DNA from 2 places in the Bacillus sp. TL12 genome. Region 2 is predicted to be linked to the other one. Evidence: riboswitches for the same ligand, from Rfam matches in the RefSeq annotation. Region 2 holds a riboswitch; the other holds the start of a gene.
The links. Region 2 has a riboswitch for preQ1 ahead of queC (7-cyano-7-deazaguanine synthase QueC). Riboswitches for the same ligand answer to the same signal wherever they lie in the genome.

Region 1 (7,174 bases), on a different contig from region 2:
GGCGAAGGCTATAAAGCTTTAGAAGAAGGTCAAGAAGTATCTTTCGATATCGTTGAAGGAAACCGTGGACCTCAAGCTGCTAACGTAGTAAAACTTTAATCCAATATATAACAGGAGGTTACCTTATTTGGTAACCTCCTTTGTTATTCCTTTGTATATTTCCTTTTTGCAGAGTAAAAACTATGTGAAATGCGACAGAATATAAAGGAGGAATCGATAATGGGTTCACATGTAAATGATTTTGAAGAAGTAAAATTCCGCGTAGAAACAGCGCAAAAGATGGTAGGTTCTGCAACAATTACAATGGATCCCGAATCATTACAGCATGCGACAACTGCAGTCGAATCTGCACGCTCTCAACTTGAAATAATGAAATCTGTTGCAACAGATTTAGACGAGCCTTTTTTAATGAACGAAGAAAAAAAATTAAGCCTATGCGAACATCAATTGAAAGAAGCTAAGCATTAAAAAGCATCCAGAGAAATCTCTGGATGCTTTTTTACGATAATCGCTCTCCATATTCTTTTAATTTCTCTCCCACAGTACACTGCCGAATGCAAAAAGAATGGGCATAATATTTGCTATGCGTTTTTCTATAATGCTCTTGTAAAAAACACCCTTCACAATATATTTCTAATAGATCATTTACCTCTGTAATGAGCTGCTTTTTATTCACCACTGCACCTCTCTATTCCGTTATTTCTTTATGGCTGTCAATTACTGTCCCTTCTAATGCTTGTGTAGCCAATTGATGAGCTTCTTTATTTTGTTTTCTTGCTACTGGTTCACAGACAAGCTTTAATTTCATTTGCTTTGCTTTTTGTTCAATCTGATCTAAGTAATGATTCAAATGTTCGTCATAGCATGGCCATTCTCCAGCTAGTTGCTGAAGTACGACTTGAGAATCACCATGTAGTGTAACCGATTCGTATTTAATTCCTAATTCCTCTAGTACATTCATTCCATATAATAGCGCTGCATATTCCGCTTCATTATTATCATATATGCCGTCTATGTAAGCATTTCGGCGAACTCGGTACATCTTCTGACCTTTTTTATAGTAAATACAGATACCAATTCCAGCCTCTTTCGTCTCTAAATCATATCCCCCATCAAAGTAAATACGAATATCTTGTGGCTCCTCTTCTATTTGTTTACCGAGTTTTTTCATCTCTTTTAGCGTCCATTCCGCTCCCATTTCGTCATAAAATAATAGTTCCTTTACTCTTCCAGTTTTCTCAAAATCAGTTGCAAACTGAAGTGCATCTTCTATGTTCATATAATCTGTTGTTAATTTTGTTTGTAGACTCGATTTTGTTTTATATAACCAATGTATTTTATATTTCATATTCATTTCCCCTTATATAAGACTTCGTATTTTTTATTATATTTTACCAATAGTCATAGTATTATATTCGAATGGAAGTGGACAAGTGTCAACTTTTAAAATACAAAAAGAGCTGCTTGATATTGCAAGCAGCTCTTCCTATCCATGTTACATAAATCTCTGAAATTGTACTCGTTTATTCATCCAATACATAACCGGCATACCGATTGCCATTACAACAAATTCACCAGCTGCACATGTAAGCCATGTTAATAAAAATGGAAAACCAAGTGCAAGATGAAGCTCAATCGCTATCATAAACATAGTAATTGTAAAGATAACGGTATTAAAGATCATTCGGGCCCAAACACCCTTAATAAAGCGCATAGAAATAATCGTAGCAAGAAGTGCAAGAACGGATTGTCCCACTCCAAATACTAAATCATACGCAATCATAGGTGAGAAAAAGAGATTTGTTAAAAATACGCCTAAGACAATTCCATAAATTGATTTCTTATTAAATACAACAAGATGATTAAACATCTCCGAAATACGAAATTGTACATTCGTAAAGCCAAATGGCTGAATAAGTGCAGAAACGGCAATATATAGCGCCGCTAAAATACCATTACCAACTAATGTTTTTATATTCATGACAAAATCTCCTTAGTTTTTTTACGTGGGATGGTTTCGAACCACGTGATTCGTTTTTAAACAACAATTTTATATTGTACGCAATAGCCTGTCATTCGTCAATAGAATCTTCTCATTCACTACCCTTTTTCTTATAGACAACGTATAATAGAGAATATGAAAGGTTTAGGAGGTTTCACTTCATGACAGTAACAATTCAAAATAAAAAAGTGATCGTTTCCATCTCTGAAAAGGGTGCAGAGTTACAAAGCGTTCGTTTAAAAGAAGACAACACAGAATATTTATGGCAAGGAGATTCTAAATATTGGGGGCGCCGTGCACCAATTTTATTCCCAATTGTCGGTAGATTAGTGGACAATACATATTATGTAGATGGTAAACCTTATTCATTGACACAACATGGCTTTGCTCGCGATCTTATATTCTCGGTAAAAGAGCAAAACGAAACAAAGATTACATATGCTGTGACTAGCAATCAAGAAACTTTACAAAAATATCCGTACGAGTTTGAGCTACTTGTTTCCTATGAACTAGATGAGCAAAACATACATGTTACTTATGAAGTGATCAATCCTACTTCAAAAGAAATGTTCTTTTCTATCGGAGCACATCCAGGCTTCAATTGTCCTTTAGTAGAAGGTGACTCATTTACAGACTACCATTTATCATTTAATGGTCCTGAACATTTAGAAACAAGCGTTTTAAAAGGACCTTTTCTTTCAAAAGAAAAACAGCTAATTGTTGAAAATAAAGCAGAATTACCACTTACATATGATTTATTCAAAAATGATGCCCTTATTTTTGAAAATATGAATACAAATGAAATTTCTATTCGTTCTGATAAACATAATAAATTTGTAAAAGTAACATTTGAAGGTTTCCCATTCGTTGGTGTTTGGACACCAGATAACGATGCTCCTTTCGTATGTATCGAGCCTTGGTATGGAATTGCTGATGAAGTAGAACCAGCAAAAGATTTCAAAGCGAAAAAAGGCGTACAATCCTTACAAGCGAACGAAACATTCACATGCCGCTATAGTATCACAATAGGATAAAATACGTTTTCCTATCCCCCGTCTCTAAACATATTTTTAGGCGGGGAATTACTATCAACTAACGCTATATAACAATGGGGGATTAATTTTGATTGAAGTATATATCGATGGTGCATCAAAAGGAAATCCAGGCCCTTCTGGTGCTGGGGTTTTTATTAAAGGTGTGCAGCCAGCTGTGCAATTATCACTACCACTCGGAATCATGTCTAACCACGAGGCAGAATATCATGCATTACTCGTTGCATTAAAATATTGCACAGAACATAATTATAGCATTGTATCTTTTCGTACAGATTCACAGCTTGTTGAACGCGCTGTAGAAAAAGAATATGCAAAAAACAAAACATATGCACCACTTTTAGAAGAGGCACTAGCGTACATCAAAAAATTTGATCTTTTCTTTATAAAGTGGATTCCAAGTAATCAAAACAAAGTTGCCGATGAATTAGCAAGAAAAGCCATTTCACAAAATTAATGGGGGTTTTAGTGTGAGAAAAGGATGGATTGCTCCTCTCGCTTTATTATTTGTCTCCTTTATTTGGGGAGCCACGTTTGTTGTCGTTCAAAATGCAATGTCATTTGTTGGACCATTTACTTTCAATGGTGTTCGCTTTTTATTTGCTGGCATCATTTTATTATTTGTCCAATTCACGTTCTCGAAAAAAACTTCAAAACAAGAAATTCAACATAGTAGTATTGCTGGTTTAATTGTCGGATTTTTCTTATTTGTCGGTTATTTATTACAAACATTTGGATTACTCCATACCACTTCTTCTAAAGCAGGGTTTTTAACTGGACTTAGTATTGTTATGGTTCCAATTCTTTCATTTATCTTTTTAAAACAAAAAGCTACACTTTTTATCATACTTGGTATTACTGCTGCAACAGCTGGCTTATATTTACTAACCGCTGGTGATTCTTTTCAATTGAATATTGGTGATATACTCGTTCTCGGTTGTGCAATTGCCTTTGCAGCACATATTCTTATTAACGGGGTCTTTTCCAAAAAAATCTCACCTTTATTATTAAGCACCTCCCAAGTATTATCTGTTGGAATTTTCTCTTCCATCTGTGCTTTTTTATTTGAGGATTGGGAAAAATTATTTTCAATTTCTTTATGGACCAATTCTGCTTTTTTATTTGCTCTACTTATAACATCCCTATTTGCAACATCAATCGCTTTTTTTATACAAACAGCTGCGCAAAAGCATACATCCCCAACAAGAGTTGCCATTATTTTCGCAATGGAGCCTGTCTTCGCCGCATTAACAGGTGTACTTGTCGCAAACGAACAGCTTTCTATTTCCGCAGTGCTTGGTTGTCTTTGTATTTTCTTAGGTATGATCTTTGTGGAGCTTCCTTCAAAAACAAAAAAAGAAGCGCAGGCTGCGTGATGTTACGCTTGTAACGTCCGCATAAAAGCCTTTGCGCTTTTTTTATCAGTAATTTTCTCTTCCTTTAATCGTTCTAATAAAGCGATAAAATAACTGCCATCAAATTGCAATTGATGTTTAATTGTTGCCTCAATCGCTGCATTTACAAGCCCATCAGATGCACCTGTATACCCTTGACCAAACATAATAAACCCCTGTGCATCCTCTGATAATTTAAACCCTTTTGTATGTAAGAATGAAAGATAATCTTGTACCGTTTGCATGCTGTCCCACCTACCAAAAAATTCTCCACTTCCTATCATACATGTTTTTAGGCTTTATGAGAATGAATTTTTCTTTGACGATATTTATTGGATTTCTTAATTTCCTTATAGATAAAAATAACAATGAAGAATCCGCTAATTTTCACCTTCCTTTTCTCCCTCCTCTTAGTTATATTGCAAGGTGTTACATCATGTAAAAGTCAATAAAAATGAAATAACTTCCTTATATAAAAAGGAATCGTCTACAGTATCGAGAAATAAATAAAGTGTAACTTTAATCAGCAGGAAATTTCTTCATTACCCACTTCTCTTTTGATGTATTCTGAACATTGAGAGAAAGGGACGATTCCCCACAAATTACGAGATAAAAAGGAGAAATGTAATGAAACAAGCCCTATTAATTATTGATGCGCAACAAGAACTGATTGACGGTAACGAGCAAGAATCTGCAGTATTTCATAAAGATCATTTATTAACGAACATAAATATAGCCATCCAAAAAGCGATTCAAGCAAATGCCCTTATTATTTTCGTCAGAGATACTGATGTTGCTTCCGGTATGGGGAAAGGATTTCAAGTACATGAGGAAATCAAAATCCCTCATGCGGCACAAATCATAGACAAGCAAGCAACCAATTCATTTTATAACACCTCTTTACATACGATTTTAAGAGAGAAAGAAATTGGTCATCTTGTTATAGGTGGTTGTAAAACCGAACATTGTATTGATACTGCCGTTAGAACAGCAACGGTACAGGGATTTGATGTCACCTTAATCAAAAACGGTCATTCCACAAATGATTCTACGATTTTATCAGCTCAGCAAATTATTGAACATCACAATAAAACACTACATGGTCATTATAACGTCGATCATTTTTCTATTGTTAGAGATGTCGAGGAAGATTTGTTTTCCCCTATTCATAATCAATATCGAGAATAGGAAAATCTCATGTATGAATTAAAAAGATTCCTTTTTTAAAAAGGAATCTTTTTTCATCCAAATATCTGTGCAGCAATTCCATATAATTCACCATTTCGTTTCAAAAATTGATTACTGTTTTTCAACATAATTGGTGGTTGATTTACCTTTTGAAATCCAGCTGTCTCGAGCACTGTCATAAAAAATTCTTTTCCTTCTGGTACATCAATTCTAAGTCTTCCTTTATAATCTTTTGCCAAATGATGAACAATTGTAGTTGCGATATGATTATTCGGCGCAACAATCGGTCCTATCATTCTATTTTCTGGAGTTTGTATGCTCATTCCATATCCCACAATATAATTTTCTTTATCTTTTACAACTATGCACTGTTCAGATTGTTCAATTCTTCTCTGTATAAAGTTACTTCTATTTACCCCGAAAGCTGCTTCATCTAACTTCACAATTCCATTACTATCTCCCTTATCATAATCCATAAAAATGTGTTGCTCATTTCTATCGTAATCTTTAGGAGTTACATACTGATTACATATAAACTTTGAAATATGCCTAACCACTTGAAAACCTAATCTCTCATATAAAGGTCTTCCTTCTTCTGTAGCAATAAGCATAATTGATGTCTTTTCTGAAACACTTCTTATACAAGCCTCTGTAATTTTTCTGCCAATCCCTTTTCCTTTATACTGAGGATGTACAATGACCATGCCAATAGATGCTAATTTCTCTCCATATAGGATGATAGCTGCACTAGCAATAAATTCACCTTGCATATTCTTTCCGCCATATACAATTCCTGATTGAAAAATTGTTTTGATTTCTTCTAAACTATAATCCCATCCAACTAATTCAGATAAATTTATAAGATGCGGTGTATCTTTTTCCTCAATTCTCTCTATTACAATCACTACCTATCCTCCTTTTATACTCCATAAATGAATGTCTCCATACAACTCCCTTAAACATTCGAACTAGAAAAGCACTTATTTTTACAAAGATAGGAGTTAATCGATTTTGCATCTCCTACGATATTCTAATAACGTTATTTCTTCAGTCCGAGTTATCATCACTCCTCCACATGTAACACCAAAATGGTATCGCTTATTTAATAAATAGTGAAGAACTCTATTATTCTTGCTCATTAATAATTTTTGCTAAATCTATAAAAAAGCTTAATGATTCGGGGTTGGCCATGGAACCTTTATTGACTACCTTTTCTTCTGGAAACCCTAATAGAATTTTTCGAATTGGAACTTCTAATTTCTTTCCACTCAATGTCTTCGGAATTTGATCTACTACATAAATTTCGTCAGGGACAAAACGAGGCGAAACTTTTTGTTTTATTTCAGCTTTTATTGTTTCTTTTAAGTTATCACTCATATTTACTCCAGGTTTTAATACCACAAATAGCGGCATAAATGATTTACGTCCAAGGAGCTCTAAATCCACTACTAAGCTCTCCATAATGATATCCAGGGCCTCAACTGTACGATAGATTTCGCTCGTCCCTAGACGTACTCCTAGCCGATTGATCGTAGAGT
Region 2 (7,174 bases):
TCGCCATTCTATTGATACAACAGATGTATTTTATAAGGAAGAACAAGATTTCTTTGATGAATATTCTCCTATTGTACAAGGCTATACAACGAAATATTATAAAGCATTGATGAATTCTCCATTTCGTGAGGAGTTAGAAGCTTATTATGGGAAGCAGTTATTTGCTTTAGCAGAATGTGATGTAAAAACATATTCAGATGAAATTGTAAAAGATTTGCAATTGGAAAATAAATTATCTTCCCAATATACACAACTTTTAGCGGCTGCTAAAATTGACTTTGAAGGTGAAGAAAGAACATTATCACAGCTTGGACCTTTTATGCAACATAAGGATAGAGATATGCGTAAAAGGGCAAGTGAAGCTTATTACGGCTTTTTAGCAGAGCATGAAGAAGAGTTAGACCGTATTTACGATGACCTTGTAAAAGTAAGAACGAAAATTGCTACAACGCTTGGTTTTCAAAACTTTGTTGAACTTGGATATGCAAGAATGTACCGCACAGATTATAATGCGGAAATGGTGGCAAATTATCGTAAACAAGTATTAGATTACATCGTTCCAGTTGCAACAGAATTACGAAATAGACAAAAAGCGCGTATCGGTGTAGAAAAATTAGCTTACTATGATGAGAGCTTTGAATATGCAACAGGTAATCCGACTCCAAAAGGAGATGCAGAGTGGATTATTAATCACGGAAAGACGATGTATAAAGAATTATCAAAAGAAACCGATGAATTCTTTAATTTTATGTTAGAGAATGAATTATTAGATTTAGTTGCGAAAAAAGGAAAAGCTGGCGGCGGTTATTGTACATATATTGAAAATTATAAAGCGCCGTTTATTTTCTCAAACTTTAATGGAACATCAGGGGATATTGATGTGTTAACACATGAGGCGGGACATGCGTTTCAAGTATATGAGAGCCGCAAGTTTGAAATTCCAGAGTATAATTGGCCAACATATGAAGCGTGTGAAATTCATTCTATGAGTATGGAATTTTTCACATGGCCATGGATGAAATTGTTCTTTGAGGAAGATGCGGATAAATATTATTTCTCTCATTTAAGTTCAGCACTTCTATTTTTACCATACGGTGTATCTGTTGATGAATATCAACATTATGTATATGAAAATCCAGAAGCATCTCCAGAAGAGCGTAAAACAGCATGGCGTAATATTGAAAGAAATTACTTACCGCACCGAGATTATGAAGATAATGACTATTTAGAACGTGGTGGTTTCTGGCAACGCCAAGGCCATATTTATAGTTCTCCTTTCTATTATATTGATTATACATTGGCTCAAATTTGTGCACTGCAATTTTGGAAGCGAGCAAGAGATAATAGACAAGAAGCGTGGGAAGACTATGTGAATCTTTGCCAACAAGGAGGAAGTAAGTCTTTCCTAGATTTAGTAGAGGTAGCAAATTTAACATCCCCATTTGCTAATGGATGCGTGCAAGGGGTAATCAATGAGATTCAAGCATGGTTACATGCAGTAGATGACACAAAATTGTAAAAATGATACGTAGTTTTTACGTATTTTGTAATCGACACATTTATAAAATAATGAGATAATATAAGAAAATTCAGATTTTTAAAGAGGTGTTTCTAAACTAGAAGCGCCTCTTTTTACCAAAAAAGAGGGGGGAAAATTATGCTTCAATCTAATATGAATGTTAGTTTGGAAACTTTGCTGCAATCGTTACAATCTACAAGAAATACATTATTATCAGAAATTGAGATGTTAAATGATACGGAAGTGAATGTAAAGCCGCGCCGTGATAAATGGAGTATCATTCAAATTTTGCATCACCTGCACCTAGTTGAGCAATCTGTTACATCAGCTCTTGTGTATGCCTTGCAAAAAAAAGAAAGAAAAGTAGTACCGCTCAAAGATCTCCAACTTATCCTTGATCGAACATACAAACGAGAAGCTCCTCAACAAATGCAACCAACAGAAACATTAATGAAAAAACAACAAGGAATTCAATTACTCGAACATTCACGAGCAGAATTATTGCATACGCTGCATAGTATTATAGATGAAAGGGAATTGTTTGAAAATTCTTTGAAACACCCTGTGTTTCATGAACTCAATTTATATCAATGGATTCAATTCCTTGATTTACATGAACAGCGCCACCTTACACAGTTAAAAGAAGCAAAATATGCGATTTTGCAAAGATAAAGAAAAATTCTTATGTATATGGGAACTATACGTAATAAATAGAAGAAGCGAGTTAGTAGTTATCTCGCTTCTTTTATTTTATCCAGCTATTCGTGGGAAGTAAGCTCCTACTTGAATATTTAGAGAAAACTAAGAGAGCTAGGTGATGGAAGTTTCACTTTATATGCTGGATGGATGCATATTTTTATCTCTTATTTTGGAATAATACATAGAGAGTATATGAAGGAGTTGAAAACATGTCACATAAGAAAAAAGAGCAAGAGCGTAGTTGGAAAGCACGAAAAGAAAATCAAAAACCGCATGGGAAAGTAAAGACGTTTGCTGAACTTGTTGATGAAACAGAAAAAACGTGATGAAATCTTCATCACGTTTTTTGTATGAGTGGAAAGGTTAATAGGAAGATTGTACCAATATCCTTTTCACTTGTAATATCAATTTTTCCATCCATTGCTTTGATGACGCTGAATACGACCATCATTCCAAGCCCGGTTCCTTTCTCTTTTGTAGAATAGAATGGAGAGCCAAGGCGCTTTACTTGTTCTGTGTCCATACCGATTCCATTGTCTTTTATATACAATTGAATATGCTTATGATCAGGAACTAGTGTGAGGATAAGATTGCCACCTTTAGGCATGGCTTCAATACAGTTTTTTAGAATATTTAGCAAACATTGATTAAATTTTTGCTTTTCGCCAGTAATAAAAAAAGAGCTACTTTGTTTTATGTAATGTATGCGAATATTGGATAAATTAGCTAATGGCGTAATAAGAGATAGTGCATGAAGTAATTCATCTTCTAGTTGTAACCTTTGTTCTTTCTCAATACTTGGTTTTGCAAATGTTAAATAATCTGTGAGAACGTGATTTGCTTGTTCAATCCCATGTATAGCTATTTCTGTATATAATTTTCGATCTTTTTCAGAGCAGTCGTCAGATTGTAAAAGTTGTAAAAAACCTTTTGTTGAAGTCAATGGATTACGAATTTCATGGGAAATGGAAGCAGCCATTTCTCCAATAAGATGAAATTTCTCAGCGTTAATAAGTTCTTCCTGTAAACGAACTTGCAATCGAAGTATGTTCAATAAATAAAGAATAAGAATTGTACCTATTATTGTACATAGTTGATACGCAATAATATGAGGCAGATAGTCTTCAGAATTAGATACTTTGATAAGGAAAGCAGGAATCCAAACGAGTCCGTATGTAAGACTATATAAAATGGCAAGTACAAGTTTTACATGATTTGACCCTTTATTGAAAAATTTGTATGTAGAAAGTAAAACAATATATAAGAGAATCGAGCCAATGGCGGATGGAATGATTCCTATTCCTCCTAATAAGAAACGGTATACGTTTAATACAACTAAAATAGATCCACCGGCAATAGGCCCTCCTGTTAATGTGCCAACAATTAATACAATATGACGCATATCAAATTGAAATCCAGTATTTGTTTTTGCTGCGAAAAAAATGCAAAGTATTGTGGCAGTACTACAAAGTAATATAAATATAGTTGAATTTAGCTTAGGTGAATGCTTGCCTTTTTGATTCCAAAATAAGTGATACACTAGCATGATAACGAGAATCAATAATATGTTTAAAAAGAGATGAATGATAAAGAGTTTCAGTTTTATGCCTCCTCGCTATTCTCACATGTATAGTATTAATTAAGTACAATCATACTATTAAAATACAAGAAAATGAATCTGAATTTCGTTTAAAAAAAGAAAAATCAGAAATTTTTCCGAGAGAGAGACAGTATGTTACAATGTGTGTTGTCAATGAAAGAAGAAATTCCATGTATAACATGGGAGAGGTTCGCGAACTCCCTCTATAAAAAACTATGGAAACAACAATATCCTTAGGTATTGTTTTGTTTTTTTATTGTGACAGTTCAAGAACGTTCTTTCTTCTTATTCGTAGTAGAGAAGGAGAATGAGTGAGATGAAAAAAGAAAAAGCAGTTGTCGTTTTTAGTGGTGGACAAGATAGTACCACATGTTTATTTTGGGCGATGCAGCAGTTTGCAGAAGTGGAAGCAGTGACGTTTAATTATAATCAACGTCATAAGTTAGAAATTGATTGTGCGGCTGATATTGCGAAAGAGCTAGGAATTAAACATACAGTACTTGATATGAGCTTATTAAATCAACTTGCTCCAAATGCGTTAACAAGAACGGATATGGAGATTACACATGAAGAAGGTGAATTGCCATCGACATTTGTAGATGGACGAAATTTACTGTTCTTATCATTTGCAGCTGTGCTAGCAAAACAAGTTGGAGCACGTCATATTGTAACAGGCGTATGTGAAACAGATTTTAGCGGTTATCCTGATTGCCGTGATGTATTTGTGAAATCGTTAAACGTTACTTTAAATTTATCTATGGATTATCCTTTTGTTATTCATACACCACTTATGTGGATTGATAAAGCAGAAACATGGAAATTGTCAGATGAACTTGGCGCATTCCAGTTTGTTAGAGAAAAAACATTAACATGTTATAACGGAATCATCGGTGATGGTTGCGGTGAATGTCCAGCTTGTAAACTGCGTAAAGCAGGTTTAGATACGTATCTACAAGAACGTGAAGGAGCGAATGCATAATGGAACAGAATTTTTTTGGATTTCGCATCGTAGAAAATTTGCAAAAAATGGACAAGGACATTCAGCGTGAACAACTGAAATATCATAATAAACGAGTGATGGTAAGTAAGGAATTTACATTCGATGCAGCGCATCACCTGCACTGTTATGAAGGGAAATGTAAAAATTTACATGGTCACACATACAAAGTTGTTTTTGGAATTAGTGGATATGTGAATGAGATTGGACTTGCCATTGACTTTGGAGATATAAAAGAAATTTGGAAAAATGAAATAGAAATTTATTTAGATCATCGCTATTTAAATGAGACGTTACCAGCGATGAATACGACGGCTGAAAATATGGTCGTTTGGATTTATGAAAAGATGGAAGAAGCGCTAAAAAAAGAAAATCGTGCGAATGAATATAAAGGAGCACGTGTGGAATTTGTACGTCTATTTGAAACGCCAACAAGTTATGCGGAAGTTAGACGGGAGTGGATGATCGGTGAGTAAAATTCCCGTTCTAGAAATTTTTGGTCCTACCATTCAAGGTGAAGGAATGGTTGTTGGACAAAAGACGATGTTCATCCGTACAGCAGGTTGTGACTATAGTTGCGCATGGTGCGATTCATCCTTTACATGGGATGGATCAGCGAAAGAACAAATTCGGCAAATGACTCCAGAAGAGATATGGAGTGAACTCGTTGAAATTGGTGGTGAAAACTTTTCACATGTAACAATTTCAGGTGGGAATCCAGTATTATTGAAAAATTTAGAAGGGTTTCTGTCTTTATTAGAAGAAAAGCAAATTCGCACCGCTATTGAAACGCAAGGGAGCAAGTGGCAGGAATGGTTACTTCGTATTGATGAAGTAACGATTTCACCGAAGCCACCAAGCTCACAGATGAAAACAGATTTTAGCATGTTAGATTCTGTTATTGAAAGATTAGCTGGAAAAGATTTTAGTTTAAAAGTTGTCGTGTTTGATGATCACGATTTTGAATATGCGATAAAGGTGCATGAGCGTTATCCGCACGTACCATTTTTCCTACAAGTTGGAAATGATGATACAAAAACAGTGGATGATGCGATGCTTATTCGGAATTTATTGCAAAAATATGAATGGCTCATCGAAAAAGCTGTCCAGTGTAAAGAGATGAACGATGCAAAAGTATTACCTCAGCTCCATGCGTTAGTATGGGGGAATAAGCGAGGCGTATAAGGAACTATTATGAATTGAATTTGAAGGGATGTATAAAGAATGGCAGGAAGATTAGACGAAGATTTAAAAGATGTAACGTTACTTGGAAATCAAAATACAAAATATTTATTTGAATATAGTCCGGAAATTTTAGAGACATTTGATAATAATCATCCAAATCGTGATTATTTTGTAAAATTCAACTGTCCTGAATTTACAAGCTTATGCCCAAAAACAGGACAACCAGATTTTGCAACAATTTATATTAGTTATATTCCAGAGCAAAAAATGGTTGAGAGTAAATCATTAAAGCTATATTTATTTAGTTTCCGCAATCATGGAGATTTTCATGAAGATTGTATGAATGTGATTATGAACGACTTAATTAAATTAATGGACCCACGTTATATTGAAGTGTGGGGGAAATTTACACCACGTGGTGGTATCTCAATTGATCCATATTGTAACTATGGTCGCCCTGGCACGAAATATGAGCAGATGGCTGAATATCGTATGATGAATCACGATTTATACCCTGAAACAATTGATAATCGTTAATGAAAAAAGGATCTGTATGTAAGATACAGATCCTTTTTCTCTATTATATTATGCATGTTGATTAATAACGGTATAGTTTTTGTGATTTACAACTGTAAGAGGTTCCATATCTAGTTCTCTAAAATTCTCCATAATTGTTATATCGACAATAACGGAGTTTTTATTTACTTTTTGAACACGACCTTGCATTCCACCTTTAAATTCGATAATATCTCCAGTTTCTGCGATTTTCATAAGCAACTCTCCTTGTTACAGTTTTGCCAAAAAAGAACAAGTGCGTTCTTTTTTATTTCCCTTTATTTTGAACTATATTCCCCTGTTTGTAAATGTTTCCATGAGAAAATTTCAAAAAATAGTCATTTTTTTGTAAGATATGTATAAAATATTTTTCTGTTTTTGAAGAGAGAATAGATAAAAAAGTGCTTATATCAGTATATAGGGGTATAATAAAATAGGGGCGGTAAAAATGTTATTTGAGATTATTGGAAGCTTTATAATGATTCTTTTATTCTTATTTTCATATAAACAATTAAAAATAATTCGTAGCCATGAAACAGGGACATATTTTGATGGGTTAGATGGTGTGCATGCTTCTATCACTCATGAGAGCGGTGCGGATATGTAAGGAAGTATGACT

Region 1: another riboswitch for preQ1. It lies ahead of LOK41_RS04830 (QueT transporter family protein); the one in region 2 lies ahead of queC (7-cyano-7-deazaguanine synthase QueC).

Annotation. Positions count from the first base shown of each region.
Region 1 is NZ_JAJJBY010000003.1:240,587-247,760, forward strand. It holds gene cspB (cold shock-like protein CspB) at 1-99, shown strand, start outside; gene LOK41_RS04815 (DUF2564 family protein) at 220-468, shown strand; gene LOK41_RS04820 (zinc-finger domain-containing protein) at 500-676, opposite strand; gene LOK41_RS04825 (ribonuclease H family protein) at 689-1,348, opposite strand; gene LOK41_RS04830 (QueT transporter family protein) at 1,496-1,981, opposite strand; PreQ1 riboswitch class I at 1,988-2,032, opposite strand; gene LOK41_RS04835 (aldose 1-epimerase family protein) at 2,164-3,036, shown strand; gene LOK41_RS04840 (reverse transcriptase-like protein) at 3,125-3,511, shown strand; gene LOK41_RS04845 (DMT family transporter) at 3,525-4,430, shown strand; gene LOK41_RS04850 (DUF6123 family protein) at 4,433-4,693, opposite strand; gene LOK41_RS04855 (isochorismatase family protein) at 5,076-5,636, shown strand; gene LOK41_RS04860 (GNAT family N-acetyltransferase) at 5,690-6,541, opposite strand; gene LOK41_RS04865 (acetoacetate--CoA ligase) at 6,762-7,174, opposite strand, start outside.
Region 2 is NZ_JAJJBY010000006.1:177,308-184,481, forward strand. It holds gene LOK41_RS08360 (M3 family oligoendopeptidase) at 1-1,519, shown strand, start outside; gene LOK41_RS08365 (DinB family protein) at 1,658-2,191, shown strand; gene LOK41_RS08370 (DUF6254 family protein) at 2,428-2,544, shown strand; gene LOK41_RS08375 (ATP-binding protein) at 2,556-3,764, opposite strand; PreQ1 riboswitch class I at 3,998-4,041, shown strand; gene queC (7-cyano-7-deazaguanine synthase QueC) at 4,135-4,797, shown strand; gene queD (6-carboxytetrahydropterin synthase QueD) at 4,797-5,291, shown strand; gene queE (7-carboxy-7-deazaguanine synthase QueE) at 5,284-6,000, shown strand; gene queF (preQ(1) synthase) at 6,040-6,537, shown strand; gene LOK41_RS08400 (YkvS family protein) at 6,586-6,771, opposite strand; gene LOK41_RS08405 (hypothetical protein) at 7,004-7,162, shown strand.